3 regions of the Mycobacterium noviomagense genome follow, and region 2 is predicted to be linked to each of the others. Evidence: riboswitches for the same ligand, from Rfam matches in the RefSeq annotation. Region 2 holds a riboswitch; each other region holds the start of a gene.
The links. Region 2 has a riboswitch for magnesium ahead of G6N15_RS18825 (Rv1535 family protein). Riboswitches for the same ligand answer to the same signal wherever they lie in the genome.
Positions count from the first base shown of each region.

Region 1: another riboswitch for magnesium. It lies ahead of G6N15_RS19950 (hypothetical protein); the one in region 2 lies ahead of G6N15_RS18825 (Rv1535 family protein).
Region 3: another riboswitch for magnesium. It lies ahead of G6N15_RS21465 (stealth family protein); the one in region 2 lies ahead of G6N15_RS18825 (Rv1535 family protein).

Region 1 covers NZ_AP022583.1:4,219,979-4,227,429, forward strand. The annotation lists gene G6N15_RS19940 (NAD-binding protein) at 1-1,754, opposite strand, end outside; gene G6N15_RS19945 (NRAMP family divalent metal transporter) at 1,795-3,597, opposite strand; gene G6N15_RS19950 (hypothetical protein) at 4,102-4,317, opposite strand; M-box (ykoK) riboswitch at 4,772-4,942, opposite strand; M-box (ykoK) riboswitch at 5,365-5,535, shown strand; gene G6N15_RS19955 (PE family protein) at 5,831-6,127, shown strand; gene G6N15_RS19960 (PPE family protein) at 6,149-7,363, shown strand; gene G6N15_RS19965 (PPE family protein) at 7,385-7,451, shown strand, end outside.
Region 2 covers NZ_AP022583.1:3,951,496-3,958,946, forward strand. The annotation lists gene G6N15_RS18810 (NAD(P)H-dependent flavin oxidoreductase) at 1-290, shown strand, start outside; gene G6N15_RS18815 (TetR/AcrR family transcriptional regulator) at 287-973, shown strand; gene G6N15_RS18820 (flavin-containing monooxygenase) at 966-2,417, shown strand; M-box (ykoK) riboswitch at 2,518-2,687, shown strand; gene G6N15_RS18825 (Rv1535 family protein) at 2,967-3,212, shown strand; gene G6N15_RS18830 (lipase family protein) at 3,379-4,143, opposite strand; gene G6N15_RS18835 (amino acid-binding protein) at 4,219-4,593, shown strand; gene ileS (isoleucine--tRNA ligase) at 4,823-7,451, shown strand, end outside.
Region 3 covers NZ_AP022583.1:4,532,513-4,539,963, forward strand. The annotation lists gene pafA (Pup--protein ligase) at 1-909, opposite strand, end outside; gene G6N15_RS23560 (hypothetical protein) at 1,003-1,134, shown strand; gene G6N15_RS21460 (phosphodiesterase) at 1,242-2,165, shown strand; gene G6N15_RS21465 (stealth family protein) at 2,208-3,707, opposite strand; M-box (ykoK) riboswitch at 3,787-3,960, opposite strand; gene G6N15_RS21470 (NADAR family protein) at 4,067-4,537, opposite strand; gene prcA (proteasome subunit alpha) at 4,635-5,381, opposite strand; gene prcB (proteasome subunit beta) at 5,378-6,274, opposite strand; gene G6N15_RS21485 (ubiquitin-like protein Pup) at 6,271-6,465, opposite strand; gene dop (pup deamidase/depupylase) at 6,560-7,451, opposite strand, start outside.

The DNA of each region.
Region 1 (7,451 bases), 270 kb from region 2:
TTCGCTCCTTCTGTGTTGATACTGACGTTGACCTGTTGGTCTTGGCGCGGGCGCTCATAGCTGGTCGTGAGCTGCTTCGGAGGTTGTCCTTTGCGTAGGGTCGCGAGCAGTTCGCGGTAGGGACCGACGAGGTAGACGGTGTCGCCCGCGTTGAGCAAGGCGTCGCGGCGTGGATGCAGCTTGACCGGGGCGTCCGGCCGGGTAATCGCGATGACGCGCGCCTCCGTGGACAGGTCGAACATCCGCAGCTCATCGAGTTCGCTGCCCGCTTCGACATGCATGGCGCCGACCACGAATGAGCTTTGGCCGACCGAGAACGTGCCCAGAACCTCTAGGCCCATGGCGGCCCCGATGAACCACGGTGCGGCCAGTTCGACCGTCGAGCGGACGTTTTCGAAATCGAACCGCTGTGCTACCGCGAAACCCAGTGCACGGTCGTACACGCGCAGCACAATCGGGACGTCGTGCCACCGGTTGACCTCCGGCCGTACCCGGGGTCCCAACATCTCGCGGAGCATGATCCCCGTCTCGATGTTGACCATGTCATCGCCGGTCAGTACCGCCACCGCGCGGCAGCGGTCGACACGGGCCGATTCGAGCGTCTGCCGCAACGTGGCGTCCCCGAAGATCACCGGCACGTCCAGTTCGGATGCCGACGACAGGAAGCGGTTGTCTTCGTCGCGCTCGATTATCGCGACGTCATACCCGGCGGCGGTGAGATCACTGACGACGCGGATACCAAGCGAGCCTAGTCCGACGACGATCACATGGTTGCGGAGATGACGCACCCGTCGCCTACCGGCCGTGTGGGTGAAGCGGCGCGACAGTAGCAGGTCGGCGATGAAGCCGATCAGGATCGCCGAGGTGGTCATGCCGACGAACATAGAAATGATGCTGAACACTCGCAGCCAGCTGGGCTGTTGGGCAAAGCTGAAATCGCCGTAACCAACCGTGGTGAGCGTCTCGGCGCCCATATACAACCCGTCGAGCCACGTCATCCCCGAAGGCAGCTGGTAGCTGAAGCGCAACAGGATCGTTGAGCCGATCAGCAGGATCAGCCCCACCGCAGACAAGGGAAAAAATGCCGGGTTGACGTCGTCGCGCAGGGTGCGTGCGGCGTCGAGTAGTCGCCGTAGCCGAGACTGGCGTGTGCGCCTTCCGATAGGCCGCGGTCCCCTGATGCCGCGGCCGGCCAACTCGTCAGCGGTGCCGATCATCGCCGTCCAGTCGCCGGCGTTCACCCGCAGATCCCGGCCGGGAGACCCGAGCACCTCTCCGGGGGTAAAGGACTGCTCGCCTCGAATCACCGCCACCGGGGCGAGGTCACCGTAGAGCTCGCGCAACGTCGCGTCACGCGGCGCCTCGCTGCCCCAAACACCGAATTTGATGCCAGCGGCCTCGAATGGGTGCGTGCTGCTCGCCAGACAAGCCTCGACAACCGACTGCGCCGCTAAGTCCGCGACGTCGAGGATCGCCCCCGGCCCATTGTCGGCGGCTACCGCTTCTCGCAGCACGTCGTTGGTCAGCCGCGCCACCACGCGCGCGTGCGGGTTGGCCCTCCTTGCCAGTAGTGCGATTTCGAGATTTGTCGCATCGTCATCTCCCGCGCACACCACGGCGACCGCTTCGGCAACCCCGGCATTGGCGAGGTCGGTGTCACCGAGCTTGACGACGCTCGCGCCGGCGTTCTTCAACTCCTCGATGATCGTCGTCGCCAGTGCGTCCTCACCACTGACAATGATGTGGCCGTACATGATCTCCGCGGCTCCCATCGCTGATCTGGAGGCACACCGGTCAGCCAACGCCGGCTTGGACAACTTTGACCACGACCAGCACACCGGCGAGGACCAAGTAGACGCGGAGCGTCAGCAGCCCTGCCCGCCGTACTGGCGACATCACCGGCCGCTCGAGGGTCGCGAACGCGGGCATGCGCCAGGTTGCACGCACCTTGTTGCGAAAAGCTTTGCGGTCGGCGCGGGTCAACGTGGGGAAATTGTCCAGTTCTTCCAACTGTTCGGGATTGAGCGCACCCAACGGCACGGTGTCCTCCGCGTCGTGTCGGTCGGCGTACCAACCGATTGCGAAGACGATCACGGCGCCGAGTAGGCCGATCGCGCCACCGCCAACCAGGGCACCCTCGAGCGTGTCGGTTGACAGGTTCGGAAACAATGTCACCGCCGTCAACATCAACGACAGCACGACGAGCGACCACACGATCATCCAAGCCAGGGCATTCTGCCGGAAACTGTTCACCCACGGCCCCAGTACCGGACGGTCGTTGCACAGGAGAACCAGAAATACCGTTGCCGACGGCAGCAGGATGCCGGCGAGAACCTGCACACCCTGCGTGATCAGTCCCAGGACATGATCGGGGCTGAATGCGACCACAGCCGAAATCCCAAGCAGCGCAGCGTAAGTACTGTAGAACAGCGGCGCTTCGGTCATCTTCCAATGCAACGAATGCGGCTTGCCGAGCGTGTCACCAAGCGCGTAGGTGGTGGACAGCCCGATCACGTTCGCGCCGATGAGCGAGCAGTCCAGTAACACGATCGCGAACAGCACGCCGACGGTGTGGCCGACGTGGTGGGACAGCTGAGCAGCGACCGCCCCGGCGTCGGTGAAGTTCCCTGCGTCGCTGGTGCGGCCCAACCCGAACGCGGTGGCTGCCATGAGCGCGATGCCCCCGCCGATGACCCCGACAATGCCGATAGCCAGATCGGCACGCCCGTACGGTATCCAGCGGGGCGTGATGCGTTTGTCGACGACATTGGACTGCTGAAAGAACAGCTGCCAGGGCGCCACTGTGGTGCCTACGATCGCGATGATCACCATCAATACGATCGAGTCGGGTTCGCCCGGCAAGGAAGGCACCAGCCCACGGGCGCTTTCCCCTAGCGTGGGATGCACCAACAGCACCACCGGGACAAGCGCCAGGTTTATTGCCAGGAGCACGAACATCAGTTGCTCCCAACGACGGAACGAACCGCCTGCGACCACTCCGAAGAGCAACACCGCGGCAGCCGGAATCGCGATAGCTCTCGGGCAGCCCAGAAATCCGAGTGCCAATGAGACACCGATGAATTCGGTGACGATCGTCAACGCGTTGAGAATCAACAAGTCACCGATGCTGAATGCGCCCCAAAACTTGCCGAACCGTTCGAAAATCAGCCGCGCATGACCAACTCCGGTGACCGCGCCCAACCGCAGCACCATCTCCTGGTTGACGTAGAGCACTGGGATCATCAACAGCAACGTCCACAACAGGCTCATCCCGTAGTTCTGCCCAACCTGGGCGTAGGTCGCCACGCCACCGGCATCGTTGTCGCCGATCATCACGATCAGTCCCGGCCCGGTGATGACCATCAGCGTTCGCAGCCGCTGCCAGCGGCTGCGGCCCGGGCCAGTGGCGTCGCGTGCGATGCGGCCGAACGCGCCAATGATGTCGCCGACATGTGCCGAATCGATCACCGCCGACCCGGATTCGCTGGCGATCACATCCGCTGCGACATGGCTACCATTATCGCCCGGGGCGCCGTCGGTGGTCGCTGAGCTACCAACGCCGACAATGTCGTCTGGCCGGGTGGAGATCTCAGTCATCGGCCTCTCACTTTCCGAACAGAATCGTGGTTGCAGGTGTGCAGTGTGTGCTGGGCCGGTGTGTCATTTGCGGTCGCTTTCAGCACGGGACCGATGACCGCCCGGGGTGGCAGTGATTACTGCCGGCGGCATTGTCGAGACATATAGGGCGGCTCGCTGCTGTGGAGCCAGATTGCAGCGAGCGCGTAACCGGCCCGCCATCTGCCGAGCGGCGTGTAACCCGATCCACCGGTGGGTCCTTGGAATCCGCTGTGCAACAAAACGAGTCATGATCTTCTCCTAGGAGTGACGCCCGGCCGGCTTGCCGTAGTCCACCTCAGTGCCCGAGCAGTCTCGGGTGCGCTTCATTAACCGCCCGTTCACCAATGGTGTACAGGCGCAGGCGAAAGACGCCCGCTGCGCTCAGACGGCAGAAGGAATGCCGCGGCCGGATTGGGACGGAACGGACTTCGAATACGGATATGGACTATCGCTCTGATTCATTTCGCCCTCACCTCCTCACGGCTAGAACACACGCTGTGTCGCAATTATCTGCAAGTCCTGACGGCCCTCGGGCAGCTTCTTGCCGATGCGGCCGCGATAGTGCGACCACGGCAGACGGTGCTCAGCCGGCGTGCCCACCATCTGGTCGAGCAGGTTCGTGGCATGTAGGGCCAGCGCGACATGATGCTGGACATGCCCTAAATCGCTGAAGGCCCGGAACATGTCGGCGCAGCTCACGTTTGGATCTGTTATCCCCGATAGGACCTCGAGTGCGTCACAAAGCGCCGCTCGGACATCCCCGCAGGCTCGGTGGATCTGGCGCTCGGGGTTAGGAGCGGGCATTTGCTTTGCCCTCGGGCCACTCGGATGTGCCTGTGTCGCAACAAAATCCATGATGTTCTCCTGGCAGCAGCCCAACCGGCTGGCACGCAGAATTCCGCCGAGGGCGAGCGAATGCCGGCGCGCTTCATCGCTCTGCGCACCGATAGCGCGCAGACGTCAGCGAAACAGCGTCCGTTAACGCTCAGGCGGCTGGAGAGATGCCGTGACCGGATCGGGACGAAACGGACTTCGAATACGAATACGGACTGTCGCTCGGACTCACTTCGCCCTCACCTCCTCACGGCCGGGGCACACGCGGGTGCCATCACGTTACACAACGGGGTGAGGCGACCTGGCGACTCGGCCAGGGGCGGCACCCCTCTCGTCTGAGCTTTGGCACTGCAAGGCGTATCCGGAAGATCCGGAAGCCACTTGGGCTCAACCCTTAAGCCGGGAGGAGCTGTCCTGACCCTGGGCGTCTCTCGACGTTCGGGGTCAGTGGCCTGTATCCCTGCAGACGCCTCACCTAGCGAGGTGCTTGCCCCTACATGCTGGCACTCACACCTGGTGCCCGTCAAACATTTGGCAAAATTCGCTCCGCCGAACTCCATGGCGCCACGGCCGAGGCGTTAATAAAACACGCAGCCGCGACATCAGACTCTGTCAACATCTTGGGTGTGGTTGCGCCGGCGCGCTTTTGGAGCGGCCCAGATGTGCTGCAGTGGCCAGACTGCCTAGCTGCGTACGTTCCTGACGAAGGCCGATCAGCCCCGATTTGTTCACGCCCGCGATGACGCGGGCCTCGGAACGCCGATGCCCGAAGCCGGCAAGCCAGCCAGTCAGCTGCGCCTGACTCGCACGAATGCCGGCACCTCGAGACCGGCGCGCGCCGTTGGTGACATATCGCACTAGGTCACGGTGTTGGGTTGACGGACGGCCTTCCGGGTGCCACGATTGCCCATGCATGCACCTCGCTAGGTGAGGCGTCTGCAGGGACACAGGCCACTGACCCCGAACGTCGAGAGACGCCCAGGGTCAGGACAGCTCCTCCCGGCTTAAGGGTTGAGCCCAAGTGGCTTCCGGATCTTCCGGATACGCCTTGCAGTGCCAAAGCTCAGACGAGAGGGGTGCCGCTCCTGGCGGAATCACCAGGCTGCCTCACCCCGATGTGCGACATGGTGGCACTCCCATGTGCCCTTGGCCCTGAGGAGGTGAGAGCGGAATGAGTCGCGGTGATAGTCCGTATCCGAGTTCGGTGACCGTTTCGTTCGGATCCGACCCCGGCATCAATCCCGTCGCCTGAATCGGCTTGCGCCGCTTCACTTAACGCGCATTCCCACCCGTTGGTGCGTATGCGTGATTTGGCGTGCTCTGACACGACTACATGCCCCTCCCGGGGTTCCCTATTGCTTGCTTGAGGAGAAGTGTCATGTCTTTTGTCACTACACAGCCGGATATGTTGGCCGCGGCAGCGAGCCAATTACAGGGACTTGGCTCGGCATTGGCCGCCCAGAACGCGGCGGTAGCAGCGCCGACGACCGGCGTGGTGCCCGCTGCTGCCGACGAGGTATCCGCCCTGACTGCAGCACAATTCGCGGCACACGGGCAGCTGTACCAGGCCGTCAGCGCCCAAGCCACGGCAATCCACGAGATGTTCGTGACGATCTTGGGGACCAGCGCCGGATCGTACGCGGCCACTGAGGCGGCGAACGCCACGGTCTTGTGAGCGCTCGGAGGTTTAACCGCAATGGATTTCGCAGCTTTGCCGCCGGAGATCAATTCGGCCAGAATGTATGCCGGTCCCGGAGCGGGCCCGATGCTGGCCGCCGCTGCTGCCTGGAACCAGCTAGCTGCCGAAATGCGCACGACAGCAGTCTCTTACGACTCGGTTATCTCTGGGCTGACTAGCGGGAGCTGGTTGGGTCCGGCATCCACGTCTATGACAGCCGCGGCCGCACCGTATGTGGCATGGATGAATACCACCGCCACGCAGGCTGAGCAGACGGCCGCCCAGGCCCAAGCGGCCGCCGCGGCCTACCAGGCCGCGTTTGCGATGACGGTGCCGCCACCGGTGATCGCAGCCAACCGTGCGCAGTTGGCGGCGCTGGTGGCAACAAACTTCCTGGGGCAGAACACCCCGGCGATTGCGGCCACCGAAGCGCACTACGCGGAGATGTGGGCTCAGGATGCGGCCGCCATGTACGGCTATGCCGCCAACTCGGCGGTCGCGACGCAGCTGGCCCCGTTCAACGTGCCGCCGCAGACGACCACCGCGAACGCGCTGGCCAGCCAGGCCGCCGCGGTCAGTCAGGCCACCGGGACCTCGGCGGCCACCAGCAGCACGTCCGCTGTCGGTAAAGCATCGACGGCTTCGGGGCTGACCTCCCTGCTGGGAGGCGCCACATCGTCGACGGACTCCACAGGCTCGTCCGGGCTGGCGGGTCTCCTGAACGGGTCGAACAACTCGGCGCTGGGAACCTTCCTGAACTCCAACTTCTTCAGCACTGCCGTAGTCAACGGATCCCTTGCGGGCGGGCCGTTCAACCCGCAGTTCCTGCTGCAGACGTTGCAGGGGTTCAGCTTCCTGAACGCCGCCAAGGATGCCGCCAACGGCGGATGGCTACCGGGGTTGGCAGACCTGTTCGATCCGGCGGCGGCCGGCCTGACGCCGGCTGGCGTGCCAGGCCTGGGTGGGGCCGGGTCGGCGGTGTCGGCCGGGCTGGGCAAGGCGGCCTCCGTGGGTGGTCTGTCGGTGCCACCGAGCTGGGCCTCGGCCGCCCCCACCAGCCCGATCGCCTCCGCGCTGGGCGGCACCCCGCTGGCTGCTCCGCCCGGCGCTCCGGTCGGTGGGCCGGGCGGCTTTGCTTCGCCGATGGGGATGACCGGCGGGCTAAGGCGCGCGATCCCGAAATACGGCTTCCGGCTTCCTCCTGTGATGGCACGTCCGCCGGCCGCCGGATAACGGACTGATGGGAAGAGTGTCATGATCGACTTTGCACTGTTGCCGCCGGAAATCAACTCGGCGAGAATGTATTCCGGTCCGGGAGCGG
Region 2 (7,451 bases):
GTAAACCCGCCCGCATGCTGCGCACCGCCTGGACCGACGAATGGGAGCGGCCCGGAAGTCCGGCGCCGCTGGGCATGCCGCTGCAAAGCGCGCTGGTCGCCGACCCGCAGCTGCGGATCAACCAGGCCGCGAGCCAGCCCGACGCCAAAGCCCGTGAGCTGGCGACCTACTTCGTCGGCCAGGTGGTCGGCTCGCTGGACAAAGTACGGTCTGCTCGGTCAGTGGTGCTCGACATGGTCTCTGAGTTCATCGACGCAGTTGGCCAGCTCGAGCAGCTGGTCGAGCGGTGAGTACGGCAACCCGACGCCGGCGCGCGGTCAGCGACGAAGACAAGTCCGCCCGCCGCGACCAGATCATGGCCGCGGCCAAAAAAGTGTTCGCCCGCAAGGGTTTTCACGCCACGACGATCGCCGACATCGCGAAAGAGGCCGGGCTGGCCTACGGATCGATCTACTGGTACTTCGACTCCAAAGACGAGTTGTTCCACGCCTTGATGGCCGTCGAGGAGCAGGCTTTGCGCGCACATGTCGCGGCCGCGGTCACTGCCTTCGCCGGGGCCGGCCTCGACGCGTCGTTTCGCCCGGCCGTGCAGGCGACGTTCGAGTTCTTCGAGGCCGACAAAGCCACCGTCAAGCTGCTGTTCCGCGACGCGTACGCGCTGGGCGACCGCTTCGAAAAACACCTCGGCGGCATCTACGAGCGGTTCATCGACGACATCGAAACGTTCATCGCCACAGCCCAGGAGCGCGGCGAGGTGATCACGGCCCCACCGCGGATGGTGGCCTACACCCTCGCAGCGCTGATCGGTCAGCTGGCGCACCGGCGCCTTTCCACCGACGACGGTGTCAGCGCCGCCGAAGTCGCCGACTTCGTGGTATCGCTCGTCCTCGACGGCCTGCGGCCTCGGGAATTTAGCGCGATTACTCCTCCTGCCGCTGCGCGGCGCCCGTCGTTGTCCGACGGCGATGCCTGACCTCAGATTCGCCGTCATCGGCGCCGGGATGGCCGGCGTGCTGTCCGCCGTCAAGCTGCGCCAAGCGGGTTTCACCGACATCACGGTGTACGAAAAGGCCGACCGGCTCGGCGGCACCTGGCGGGAGAACACCTATCCGGGCATCGCCTGCGATGTGCCCTCGCACCTCTACACCTATACCTTCGCGCCGAACCCCGAATGGAGCCATGCGTTCGCGCCCGGGCCGGAGATCCTCGCCTATTTCGAGAGCGTCGCGCGCCACCACGCCGTCGACGAGCTGATCCGCTTCGGCCGCGAAATCCGCCGCCTGGAATACATCGGAAACCGTTGGCGCATCACGACTTCCACCGGTGAGCGCGACGAGGCCGACGTTGTCATCGCCGCCACCGGGGTGCTGCACCACCCGCGCTATCCCGACATCGAGGGGCTCGGGTCGCGCAGGCGACCTCGCGTGTTCCACAGCTCGCGGTGGGATCACAGCGTGCCACTGGCTGGTGCGCGGCTCGGCGTGGTTGGCACCGGCTCATCCGCGGTGCAGATCGTCGGCGCCGTCACCGACACCGTGGCCGAGCTGCGCCTCTTCCAGCGCACCCCGCAATGGATCCTGCCGGTACAGAATCCGCCCATCGACGAGGCGGAGCGGGCCCGCTACCGCGCCAACCCGTCGCTGCTGAGCAAGCTGCGTGCCGAGCTGAACGCCGGCTTTGTCCAAAGTTTCGCCAACGCGGTCGTCGACGCAGACTCGCCCGCGCTCATGCAGCTGCAACAGGCAGCTTGCGCCAACCTCGAGGACAATGTGGCCGATCCCGTGCTGCGGGAGAAGTTGCGGCCCGACTACCGGGCCGGGTGTAAGCGGCTGATCATCTCGCCGAACTTCTACGAAGCCATTCAGCGGCCCAACGCCCGCCTGGTCACCGAGCCCATTGCCCGGGTCGAGCCGGATGGCGTCCGGACCCTCGACGGTGAACTGCACCGGCTTGACGTGCTCGTGCTGGCCACCGGGTTCCGGGTCGACCGCTTCCTGCGGCCGATCGACGTGGTGGGCCGCGACGGCGTGCGCCTCGACGACGTATGGGCGCAGCGGCCGTACGCGTACTTGTCGGTGTCGGTTCCGGGCTTTCCCAACCTGTTCATGCTCAACGGCCCCAACGGGCCGGTCGGCAATTTCTCGCTGATCGACGTCGCCGAGGCGCAGTTCGCCTACCTCATGCAGCTCATCGAGCTACTGGCCGACGGCCGATACCGTGCGATCAGCGCCAAACGCGCGGTCACGACCCGCTTCGAGGCCGCGCGAGCCGAGGCCGCCAAGAAGACGGTGTGGGTGACTGGTTGCCGAAGTTGGTATCTCGACGACCGCGGATTACCCGCGGTGTGGCCGTGGAGTTTCACCCGGTTCCAGGACGTCATGACACGCCCTGACCTGCGAGATTATGAGCTCGCGTGACACGTGTTCAGGTGTCGTTAACGTAAAGATACCGTCAATTCGCTGACACGCCGGTCGGGATTAAATTGACCTAATCAAGATGTTCCTGCATCATCGGATGTAAGCACCTCGTTAGGTGAGGCGGCTACACGGACATAGGCCACTGACCCTGAACGTCGAGAGACGCCCCGGGTCAGGACAGCTCTTCCCGGCTTAAGGGTTGAGCCCAAGTGGCTTCCGGGATACCGGACACGCCGTGTGGTGTCGAAGCTCTAGCGAGTGGGGTGCGGTCACCGACATTCGTCGGGCTGTACTCCTGCAGTGCACGTGGATGTTGTGCGGCTATCCGCACCTGGCGTTGCCGTGAGGAGGTGAGGGACGAATGAGTTCCAGTGAGAGTCCGGACCGATATCCGGGTCCTGTTTCGTCCCGAACCGGTCCCCGGCACGCCGCCTCCAGCTGAATCGGCTCGACGCGCGCGTTGCCTAAGAGCAGGGAACTGCTCGGAACCAGCGGGACGGAACATCAAGTCCCAACAAAAACCGCTTGATTTCCGTCTAGGAGGCAACCATGACCGCTGTTCTGTACGACGAGGTGGTGACCACCGCACCCGCCCCCCGGCTGACGGCGGCGCCGAAGCTGACCGTAGCGCCGGCGCCGGCGGACACCGCGGCGAAGAAGGTGGCGCGCGACGTCAAGTCCGACCCCTTCGGCCAGGGAGACCCGTTGGTCACCGGGGCTGCTCGTTTGCTGAGCATTCCGCTGCGTCACCTGTACGCGGCGCTGTGGCGAGTGGGACTGCTCGAGGTGGCGTAGTCCGATGACCGCCGAGCGATCCTTCTCCCCAAGCCGCTAGTTGCCAGGTCGCTGACTCTTTGGGTCGAGCGCCTGGCAACTCGCATTTTGGCTTCATTGCTTTTGAGCAGCTAGGACGCGACGCGCCGGTCATCATTGGTTGCCTCCATGATCGGCGTGTCGCGTTCTAGGCAGAAGAACGGTTTATCAGCGCGGTCAAGCCTTGGCGGTAAGCGGCCAAGCTATGGCGCCAGACGACGTCGATCGCGCCGCCGCTGTCGACATCGATCTCAGCGCCGACATGCACATACGGGGACGGCGGCACGTGCGGCACGATGTCGAGGAAGTTGACCACTCGAAAACAGCTTTCGATGGCGGCGTTAAATGCGGCCGCGAAGTCGTTGAACCCGACGCGAGGCCCGGCGAAGGTGATCAGCCGCGGCTCGATGGTGTTCGGCGGCATCTTGCGGAAGATATCCGGGGCGGCGAGCACGCTCAGCGCGGCGCCCAGGCTGTGTCCGGTGATCAGGATCTGATCGCAGTCGGCGGTTGCGGTCGCTAAGTTCGCGGCGATGCTGTCGCGGACGAGTTCGTAGACGTCTAAAAAGCCGGCTGCCACTTCTCCGAATCCGGCGATCGGCGCGTATCCGGTGGGGACGGCGTCGAAGTCGGCGAGCCAGTCGGCCAGGTCCGCGCTGCCGCGAAACGATACGAATGCGGTGTGAGTGGCGGCGTTGTGGCCCATCAGACCAAAGATGGTGTTGTCCTTCGTCATCGCCACCACCGCAGGATGTGGGTCGGTCATCGCGGTGAGTAAGGCACCGTCGGCTCGGATCAGTGCTGTCTGCACGAACCCGGTTGGCAGGGCGGGGGAACTTCCGTCCATCACGCTGTAGGCGGCCAGCGCCAACGGTAAGGCCACGTCCCGAGCGAACACTGCGTTGAATGCCACGCGCCGCAGTGTAAGAGGTGGCCCGCTGGAATCGCCGCAATACGCCCGGTTTTCGCAGTAGCGTTGAGTACCACCATGGCGACCGATCTGACGCTCTATCTCGACGACGAGCCCGGTGAGCTGGCCCGGGTCGGCGACGTGCTGGGCAAGGCGGGCGTCAACATCGCCGGCCTGTGCGCGCTGAGCAGCGGGGGCGGGCAGTCCGAGGTGCACATCCTGGTCTACGACGCCACGCCCGCGTTTGAAGCGTTGCACGACGCCGGAATCAAAATCGCCGAAGAGCAGGAAGTCATCGTTCTCGACATACAAGACCGTCCGGGTGCGCTTGCCGAGGCGATCCACAAGCTCGGCACTGCGAAGGTCAACTTGGAAACGGCCTACCTGGCCACCGAGACCCGCTTGGTGCTCGGCGCGGACAACCTGGCCGATGCGAAGGCGGCACTGGGCTGAGTGCCGATTTGGCGCCGTCCGTAGAATTGTCCCAACGGCATCGATCCGGCCATCACCGGGGAGCCTTCGGAAGAACAGCCAACCAGGCTCAGTAGAACCGAACGGGTAGGCCCGTCACAGCCGTCATCGAGCGGTCGCGCGCCAGCGCGGCAAGCGGGGTGGTACCGCGGCGCTCGCGCATCATGCGCGGCGTCGTCCCCGGCCTGACAATGGCACAGGAGACGACGCAGTGACCGAGCACAGCTATCCGAAACTGGGCAGCGGGGCACCCGATTTTCCGGCGTTGGAGCTCGAGGTCCTCGACTACTGGGCCCGCGACGACACTTTCCGCGCCAGCATCGCGCGCCGCGCCGACGCCCCCGAATACGTGTTCTACGACGGGCCGCCCTTCGCCAACGGCCTGCCGCATTACGGGCACCTGCTCACCGGCTACGTCAAGGACATCGTGCCGCGGTATCGCACCATGCGCGGCTACAAGGTGGAGCGCCGCTTCGGCTGGGACACCCACGGGCTGCCCGCCGAACTCGAGGTCGAACGCCAGCTCGGCATCACCGACAAGTCGCAGATCGACGCGATGGGCATCGCGGCGTTCAACGAAGCCTGCCGCGAATCGGTGTTGCGCTACACCGACGAATGGCAGGCCTATGTCACCCGCCAGGCCCGGTGGGTCGATTTCGACAACGACTACAAGACGCTCGATCTGCCCTACATGGAGTCGGTGATCTGGGCGTTCAAGCAGCTGTGGGACCAAGGTTTGGTCTACGAGGGCTACCGGGTGCTGCCGTATTGCTGGCGCGACGAAACCCCGTTGTCCAACCACGAACTGCGGATGGACGACGACGTCTACCAGAGTCGTCAGGACCCGGCGATCACGGTCGGATTCCGGCTTCCCGAAGGGGAATTGGCGGGTGCGTACCTGCTGGTGTGGACGACGACGCCGTGGACGCTGCCGTCCAACCAGGCGGTGGCCGTCAACCCCGACGTGACCTACGTGCAGGTTCGGGCGGGGGAGCGGCGCTATGTGCTGGCAGAAGCGCGGCTGGGCGCCTACGCGCGCGAGCTCGGCGACGAGCCGGAGGTGCTGGGCCGCTATAGCGGTGCGGATCTGCTGGGTATGCGGTATCTGCCGCCGTTTCCCTATTTCATGGACTCGCGCTGGAACGATTCGGCTAAAGCCTTTCACGTGCTGCCCGGACAGTTCGTGACGACCGAGGACGGCACCGGGATCGTTCACATGGCGCCGGCCTACGGCGAGGACGACAAGGAGGCGGGGGACAAGGCCGGCATCGTGCCGGCCACACCCGTTGACAGCAACGGCCGCTTCGATTCATCGGTTCCGGATTACCAGGGCCAGCACGTGTTCGACGCCAACCCACACATCATCCGGGATCTCAAAAACGGCACCGGCTCGGCCGCGGCTAACGGCGCGGTGCTGTTGCGGCACGAAACGTATGAGCACCCCTACCCGCACTGCTGGCGGTGCCGCAATCCGCTGATCTACCGGGCGGTGTCGTCGTGGTTTGTGAAAGTCACCGAATTCCGCGACCGCATGGTGCAACTCAACCAGCAGATCACCTGGCATCCCGAGCACGTCAAAGACGGTCAGTTCGGCAAGTGGCTGGAAAACGCACGCGACTGGTCGATTTCCCGAAACCGCTACTGGGGAACGCCGATTCCGGTGTGGGTCTCCGACGATCCCGGGTATCCGCGGATCGACGTCTACGGCAGCCTCGACGAGTTGCAACGCGACTTCGGTGTCCGGCCCGACAATCTGCACCGGCCCTACATCGACGAACTCGTCCGGCCCAACCCCGATGATCCCAGCGGGCGTTCGATGATGCGGCGAATCCCTGACGTCTTCGACGTGTGGTTCGACTCCGGGTCGATGCCCTACGCGCAGGTGCACTACCCCTTCGAGAACCGCGACTGGTTCGACAGCCATTACCCTGGCGACTTCATCGTCGAATACATCGGGCAGACCCGCGGCTGGTTCTACACCCTGCACGTGCTGGCCACCGCGCTGTTCGACCGACCTGCTTTCAAAACCTGTGTGGCGCACGGGATTGTGCTGGGTTCTGACGGGCAGAAGATGAGTAAGTCGCTGCGCAACTATCCCGATGTCAAGGAGGTGTTCGACCGCGACGGCTCGGATGCCATGCGGTGGTTTTTGATGGCCTCGCCGATCCTGCGGGGAGGCAACCTGATCGTTACCGAGCCGGGCATCCGCGAGGGTGTGCGTCAGGTGCTGCTGCCGTTCTGGAACGCCTACAGCTTCCTTGCCTTGTATGCGCCGAAGGTCGGCGATTGGCGCACTGATTCGCCGCACGTGCTGGACCGCTACATCCTTGCCAAGCTGGCCGCGTTGCGAGACGACCTCACCAATGCACTTGATGTCTGCGACATCTCCGCTGCATGCGAGCAGCTGCGCCAGTTCACTGAGGCGTTGACGAACTGGTATGTGCGACGCTCACGGCAACGGTTCTGGGACGAAGACGCCGACGCCATCGACACCCTGCACACCGCGCTGGAGGTCACCGCTCGCCTGGCCGCGCCGCTGCTGCCGCTGACTACCGAGGTGATCTGGCGCGGCATCACTAAAGAGCGATCGGTGCATCTGACCGACTGGCCGTCGGCGGACACGCTGCCGGCGGATACCGAGTTGGTTGCTGCCATGGACCAGGTCCGCCAGGTGTGCTCGGCGGCGTCGTCGCTGCGCAAGGCCAAGAAGCTGCGGGTTCGGCTGCCGCTACCGAAATTGACTGTCGCTGTTGATGAACCGCAGCGCCTGGAGCCGTTCATTGATCTGATCGCCGACGAGCTGAACGTCAAGAAGGTCGAACTGACTGACGACATCGGCC
Region 3 (7,451 bases), 580 kb from region 2:
GACCACCTGCTCGATCTGGGCGTTGGGCTCCCGGGTCTGCAGGTGTTCGACGGCGCGGGCGTAGTACTCGCGCTGGATGTCCAGCGCGCTGGCCTGCCGCCCGCCGGCCAACCGCACCGGGCGCCGGCCGGTGACGTCGTGGCTGACCTCCCGGATGGCCCGGATGGGGTTGTCCAGCGAGAAGTCCCGGAACGCCACGCCCGCTTCGATCATCTCCAGCACCAGCGCCGCCGTGCCGACCTTGAGCATGGTGGTGGTCTCGCACATGTTGGAGTCGCCGACGATGACGTGCAGGCGCCGGTACTTTTCGGCGTCGGCGTGCGGCTCGTCGCGGGTGTTGATGATGGGGCGGCTGCGGGTGGTGGCCGACGAGACGCCTTCCCAGATGTGCTCGGCGCGCTGACTCAGGCAGAACGTGGCGGCCTTGGGCGTTTGCAGCACCTTGCCGGCCCCACAGATGAGCTGGCGGGTCACCAGGAACGGCAGCAGCACGTCGGAGATCCGGGAAAACTCGCCGGCCCGCACGATCAGGTAGTTCTCGTGGCAGCCGTAGGAGTTGCCGGCCGAGTCGGTGTTGTTCTTGAACAGGTAGATGTCGCCGCCGATGCCCTCGTCGGCCAGCCGCTGCTCGGCGTCGATCAGCAGGTCTTCAAGCACCCGCTCGCCCGCGCGGTCGTGGGTGACCAGCTGCACCAGGTTGTCGCATTCGGCGGTCGCGTACTCCGGATGGCTGCCCACGTCGAGGTAGAGCCGGGCGCCATTGCGCAGGAACACGTTCGAGCTGCGGCCCCAGGACACGACGCGACGAAACAAGTATCGGGCCACCTCGTCCGGTGACAGACGCCGGTGGCCGTGAAATGTGCAGGTGACACCGAATTCGGTCTCGATGCCCATGATTCGCCGCTGCACGATTCGAGCGTACTGGTTAAACGCGCATAGGGTGTGGAAGCCCCGCTGTGGATGGTGCAGGTGACATGCTGCGCTCACGTGCCAGGGTGAGGCATGCCGGCCTCAGCGACCGAGACCGCGCGGCTACGCACGCACGCCGCCGGCTTCACCGGGTTGGCCGACAAGCTCGATGAGCTGCGACGAACCACGGCGGCCTCGGACACCGACGGGCGCCGCTCCAGGTAGTTCGTCGTAACGTCACTCGACGTCAAGGCACGCTTTACCGGCATTCCGATACCGCTTCGGTAAAGTCGAGGGTGCTAGTTGCTCATCAGAGAGGTGCTTGTAGTCCGGTGGATAGACCCAGGGCCGCGGAGCATCCGCGGCCGGACCACGTCATTGCACACATCAGCGACACCCATCTAGTAGCCGGCGACGACGACCTTTACGGACACGTCGACGCGGACGCCCGGTTTTCCGAGCTGCTCGAGCGGCTGGAGGCCTCCCAAACTTGTCCCGACGCGTTGATCTTCACCGGCGACCTGGCCGACACCGGCCAGCCGGACGCCTACCGCAAGTTGCGCGAACTCGTCGAGCCGTTGGCCGACCGCCTTGGCGCTCAGGTCATTTGGGTGATGGGCAACCACGACCATCGAGCCGCGCTGCGCGAACATCTGTTGCGCGAGAGCCCGACGATGGCGCCGATGGACCGCGTGCACGATATCGGCGGATTGCGCGTAGTGGTGCTGGACACTTCGGTTCCCGGCCACCACCACGGCGAGATCGCGCCCGAGCAGTTGCGGTGGCTGGCCGACCAGCTGGCCGACCCAGCTCCGTTCGGCACCATCCTCGCCATGCACCACCCCCCGATCCCCTGCGTGCAGGATCTCGCTGTCATGGTGGAGCTGCGCGACCAGACAGCGTTGGCCGACGTGCTACGCGGCACCGACGTGCGCAGCATCCTGGCCGGACACCTGCACTACTCGACCACAGCCACTTTCGCCGGCATCCCGGTGTCGGTGGCCTCGGCCAGCTGCTACACCCAAGATCTGCTGACGCCGGGAACTCGTGGGCGCGACGGCGCACAGGCGTTCAATCTCGTGCACTGTTACCCAGACACTGTCGTACACACCGTCATTCCGCTGGCCGCCGGACCCACGGTCGGGCGGTTCGTCCCGCCCGGAACGGTGCAGCGTGAACTCAGCGACGCTCAGGTGAGCATCCTGCCGGCGGCCCGAATACCGCGCATCCCACCGCAATTGGCACACCGCAGGTGATTCCCAGCGGACGGGACCAACGCACCCGCCCGCTGGGTCGTCTCACTCGTCGGCGACGGCCCGCTCCCACGGTGCCGGCACTGGGAAGTAGCCTTCCAGGAACTCGCCAACCGCACGCGCTCGCTCCTCGGCGCTCACCTCGGGGAAGCTGCCGTCATTGAGGCAGAAGAAGTCGAACTTGCGCTTCCTCAGCAGTTTCGGCAGTTTCGCCAGCCCAGACCGCAAGGTGGTGTCCACGTAGAGCACCTTCGCCGCCTCGTTCTGCACCGCCCGCCCGGTCATCAACGCGTAGTAGTGATACAGCGAGTTGGTCACCGAAATGTCGGTGCTGCACCGGAAACGGCTCGCCTGAGTGCGGGCGAAGTCCTCCGCGAACTCGCGCTCGAGCTCGAACAGGACGCTCTTGCGCAACGGAGCAGCGGTGTGCTCCAGGTGACGGGTGATGATCTTGCCGAACCTCTCCCACAGCAGTTGCCGGTTGACCCGTGCGGCGTTCTCGAAGCCGCTGCGCTCGGGGTGGTTGACGCCCAACCCGATTCGGGTTCCCGCTTCGATGAACTTGGTGACCCCGCCCGGGGAGAAGAACATCGCCGGCGACAGCGTCCGCCCGAAGAACATGTCGTCGTTGGAGTACAGGAAATGCTCAGCCAGGCCAGGGATGTGGTGCAGCTGGGTCTCCACGGCGTGGCTGTTGTACACGGGCAGCGCGGAACGGTCGGTGAAGTGCTCCTCGGCACGCACGATCGTGATCTTCGGGTGCGGAGCCAGCCACTGCGGTACCGGCGAGTCGGTCGCGATGAAGATCCGGCGCACCCACGGCGCGAATGCGTGCACCGACCGCAGGGCGTACTTCAGCTCGTCGATGTGGCGGATCCGCGCGTCGGCGTCATCACCTTCCCCCACAACGTGATTCGCCATCGCCGCCGCCCGGCGCGCCCGGAACTCCGGGTCGTTGCCGTCCACCCAGGAGAACACCATGTCGATGTCGAACGTGATGTCCCCGGCGTGCGGGGTGAACATCCCGGCGATCGTCGGCCATGTCCGGCCGTGCAGTTCGACTTCTGTGTATTCAACCTCGCTGAGCGCCAAGGTCTTGCGGGTCAGCGAGTTCTCGATGGGGCAGACCGCCTGCTCGCCGTCGAACACCCAGAACTGCAGTTCGACGCCGGCCGAGGCGCCGTAACGCATGCCGGAGCGCGGGCATTCGCGCCGGCGGAATATCCGCAGCAACCGCGGGTCCGGTGACACAGAGAGCAGCCCGTCACCGAGATACACAGAGCGGCGGCCAGTGCCGTCGAGAACCTTGGCGCGCAGCGGCGCGTCCAGGCAGGCCGCCATCAAAGCGTCGGCCACCCGGGCGCGCAGGGCGATATCGACCACGAGTGCCGGGCGTCCGTCCGCGCCGCGGATGAGTAGGAACGGAATACCGGCGCGCTCCAGCTCGCCGCGGATGTACAGCAAGTCCTGCTGCATAGCCTCGTACGGAGTCAGGCGCAGCCCATCGGCTGAACCGACGACGTGGAAGTCGATCGTGCTGGTCATGGGAACACCCGCCTTCCGTACTCGATCCCGGTCACAACATGCACACAGAGGGACACCGCAGATGCGGGTCGAGCGGCGACATTGCCCTCACACGTTGAGCTTTGGCACTGGCCGACGTATGCCCGCCGAGGCGGGAAAGCCACTTGGGACCACCCCTTAAGCCGGGGAGATCTGTCCTGATCTTGGGCGTCTCTCGACGTCGTCAGATCAGTGGCCTATGTTCGTCCAGGAGCCTCGCCTAACGAGGTGCTCCCGCAAGGTAGCACCGATTTCAGCGTTCGGCAACACTGTGGCAACACTGTCCGGGCTGCGGCCAAAGCCGTTGGTGTTGTTCGGGTCCCGCGTCGCGGCCGAACCGGTCACCGATGCCGCGCCGCCAGCCGTAACCGCACGGCCATCAGGATGACACCGAGCGCGTTTCCGCCGGGGATGTCGCAATGGTCGTCACACCGGCAGGACCCCCACACCTGATCATGCCAGGTGTTTCCTTCCACCAGCAGTACGCCGTGGGTGTCCAGGAGCCGGCGAGCCAAGCCGGGGTTGTTATCGAACTTGGCGCTGACCACCTCTTCCATCGCCGCGAATTTGCCGCCGGCTTCCCAGCCCTCGACCAGCGGCGCGGCACGCCCGATCTGCTTGGCGCGTGCCGGATCATCGGTGTCACGAATGGCCGCAACCGCCGCAGGGTCGCGCGTCTTCGCCGCGGCGAAGGCATGTTCGCTGGTTGGATACAGCCAGCCCCGATGCGGGGTGGGCGCAGGTGCGAAGTTCGACAAGAACAGGTACTGCCCCGCGAAGGAGTCGATTATCGGGATATGCAGCGCGTTCATCGGGCGACCTCCGCAGCTTGCAATCCTGTCCTGTGGGCCAAGCTACGCGACCCGCCGAATACGCGTCACGCGAAGTGCGCGACGTTCAATCGGCGGGCTACTTCGACGACTTGCCGTCAGCCGAGCCAGAAGCCTCGGGTTTGGGCAGCAGCGCTTCCAGCGCCGCGCCGGTGATCCGCCGAAACGCCCGTCGCGGCCGGTTCTGGTCGAGGATCGCGACTTCCAGGGTCGACACACCCAAGGCCGGCTGGTCGCCCGAGCCGTTGCCGCTGCCCGCCCGCAGCGCCTCGACGGCGATCCGCACCGCGTCGGCCAGGTCGGCGTTTTCGGTGTAGGAATCCTTGAGCGCGTTGGCGATCGGCTCGGTTGTGCCACCCATGACGACGTAGTGCGGCTCGTCGTTGATCGACCCGTCGTAGGTGATCCGGTACAGCTCAGGGGGTTTGGATTCGCCGTAGTGCGCCACCTCGGCCACGCACAGCTCGACCTCATACGGCTTGGCCTGCTCGGTGAAGATGGTGCCCAGGGTCTGCGCGTACACGTTGGCCAGCTGTCGGCCGGTGACGTCGCGGCGGTCGTAGGCGTAGCCGCGGGTGTCGGCGAACTGGATGCCGCCGCGGCGCAGGTTGTCGAATTCGTTGAACTTACCCGCGGCCGCGAAGCCGACCCGGTCGTAGAGCTCGCTGATCTTCTGCAGCGAGCGCGACGGGTTTTCGGCGACGAACAACACACCGCCCGCGTAGGCCAGCGCCACCACGCTGCGGCCCCGGGCGATGCCCTTGCGGGCGAGCTCGCTGCGCTCGCGCATCGCCTGCTCGGGCGAAATGAAATACGGGAAGCTCACTTCTCACCCGCTTGCGCGTCCGGGCCGAAAGTGTCGGCGCGCGACCGGCTTTCGATGACCTCGCGGGCCAGCTCGGCGATGCGCTCCTCGGGCACGTCGACGGCGCCCTCGGGTCCGATGTTGACCGCCGTGGGGAAGATGCCGCGAACCAGATCCGGCCCGCCGGTGGCGGAGTCGTCGTCGGCGGCGTCGTAGAGCGCCTCCACCGCCACCCGCAGCGCCGAATCGGCGTCGGTGACCTGCGAGTAGAGCTTTTTCATCGACGATTTGGCGAAGATCGAACCCGACCCCACCGCCTGGTAGCCCTCTTCTTCGATGTTCCAGCCTCCAGCGGCGTCGAACGACACGATGCGGCCGGCCTTTTGTGGATCAGGATCGTCGATGTCGAGGCCGGCGAGCAGCGGCAGCGCGACCAACCCCTGCATGGCCGCGCCGAGGTTGCCGCGGACCATGATCGCCAGGCGGTTGACTTTGCCGTTGAAGGTGAGCGGGACGCCTTCCAACTTTTCGTAGTGTTCGAGTTCGACGGCGTAGAGCCGGGCGAACTCGACCGCGATGGCGGCAGTGCCGGCGATGCCCGTCGCGGTGTAGTCGTCGGTGATGTAGACCTTCTTGATGTCGCGCCCGGCGATCATGTTGCCCTGGGTGGATCGGCGGTCACCGGCCATGACCGCACCACCGGGGTATTTGAGCGCGACGATCGTTGTCCCATGCGGCAGCTGGTGACTGGGCGCACCGGTTCCGACGGGCTCGGGGGCGCCGGCGGAGACCGGCAATAGCTCCGGCGCCTGGCGGCGCAGGAAGTCGGCGAACGAGGACAGATCTACGGGGCTAGCGGGGACTCCGGGAAGTGCTGAATTCGTGACAAGGCGATCGCGGAACGGCCAGGTCACTGTCCGCCCTTTTGGACGTACGCGCGCACGAAGTCCTCGGCGTTCTCCTCGAGAACGTCGTCGATCTCGTCGAGCAGATCGTCGGTTTCCTCGGTCAGCTTTTCGCGACGCTCCTGGCCCGCGGCGTTGCTGCCGGTGAGGTCGTCGTCATCGCCGCCGCCACCGCCACGCTTGGTCTGCTCCTGAGCCATCGCTGCCTCCTGCTTCGTCATCGGCGCCGCATCACGCCGGCGCCGGTTCCTCTACCCTACCGGTCCACGCCGACCTTTCCTTCCGTAACGAAGCTCACGTCGTCAGTTGTTCCACCAGTTCACCCGCACTGTCGACCGAATCCAGCAACGCCCCGACGTGCGCCTTGCTGCCACGCAGCGGCTCGAGCGTGGGAATGCGCACCAGCGAGTCGCCGCCCAGGTCGAAGATCACCGAGTCCCAGCTGGCGGCGGCGATGTCGGCGCCGAATCGGCGCAGGCACTCGCCGCGGAAGTAGGCGCGGGTGTCGGTGGGCGGGTTCTCCACCGCGTTGAGCACCTGTTGTTCGGTGACCAGCCGCTTCATCGAGCCGCGGGCGACCAGGCGGTTGTAGAGGCCCTTGTCCAACCGGACGTCGGAGTACTGCAGGTCGACCAGATGCAGCCGCGGGGCCGACCAGTTGAGGTTCTCCCGCTGGCGGAACCCTTCGAGCAGGCGCAGCTTGGCCGGCCAGTCCAGCAGCTCGGCGCACTCCATCGGATCGCGCTCGAGCAGGTCGAGTACGTGCGCCCAGGTTTCCACGATGTCGTTAGCGCGCGGGTCGGGGTCGCGGGAGTCGACCAGCTTCGCCACCCGGTCCAGGTAAATCCGTTGGAGGGCAAGCCCGGTCAGTTCCCGGCCGTCGGCCAGCGCCACCGTGGCCCGCAGCGACGGGTCGCGGCTGATGGTGTGCACGGCGTGCACCGGGCGCGCGAGCGCCAGATCGCTTAAGTCGATGCCCTCTTCGATCAGGTCGAGCACCAGCGCCGTGGTACCGAGTTTCAGGTATGTCGATGTCTCGGCGAGGTTGGCGTCGCCGATGATGACATGCAGTCGCCGGTATCGGTCGGCGTCGGCGTGGGGCTCGTCGCGGGTATTGATGATGCCGCGTTTGAGCGTGGTTTCCAGGCCGACCTCGACCTCGATGTAGTCGGCGCGCTGCGCGAGC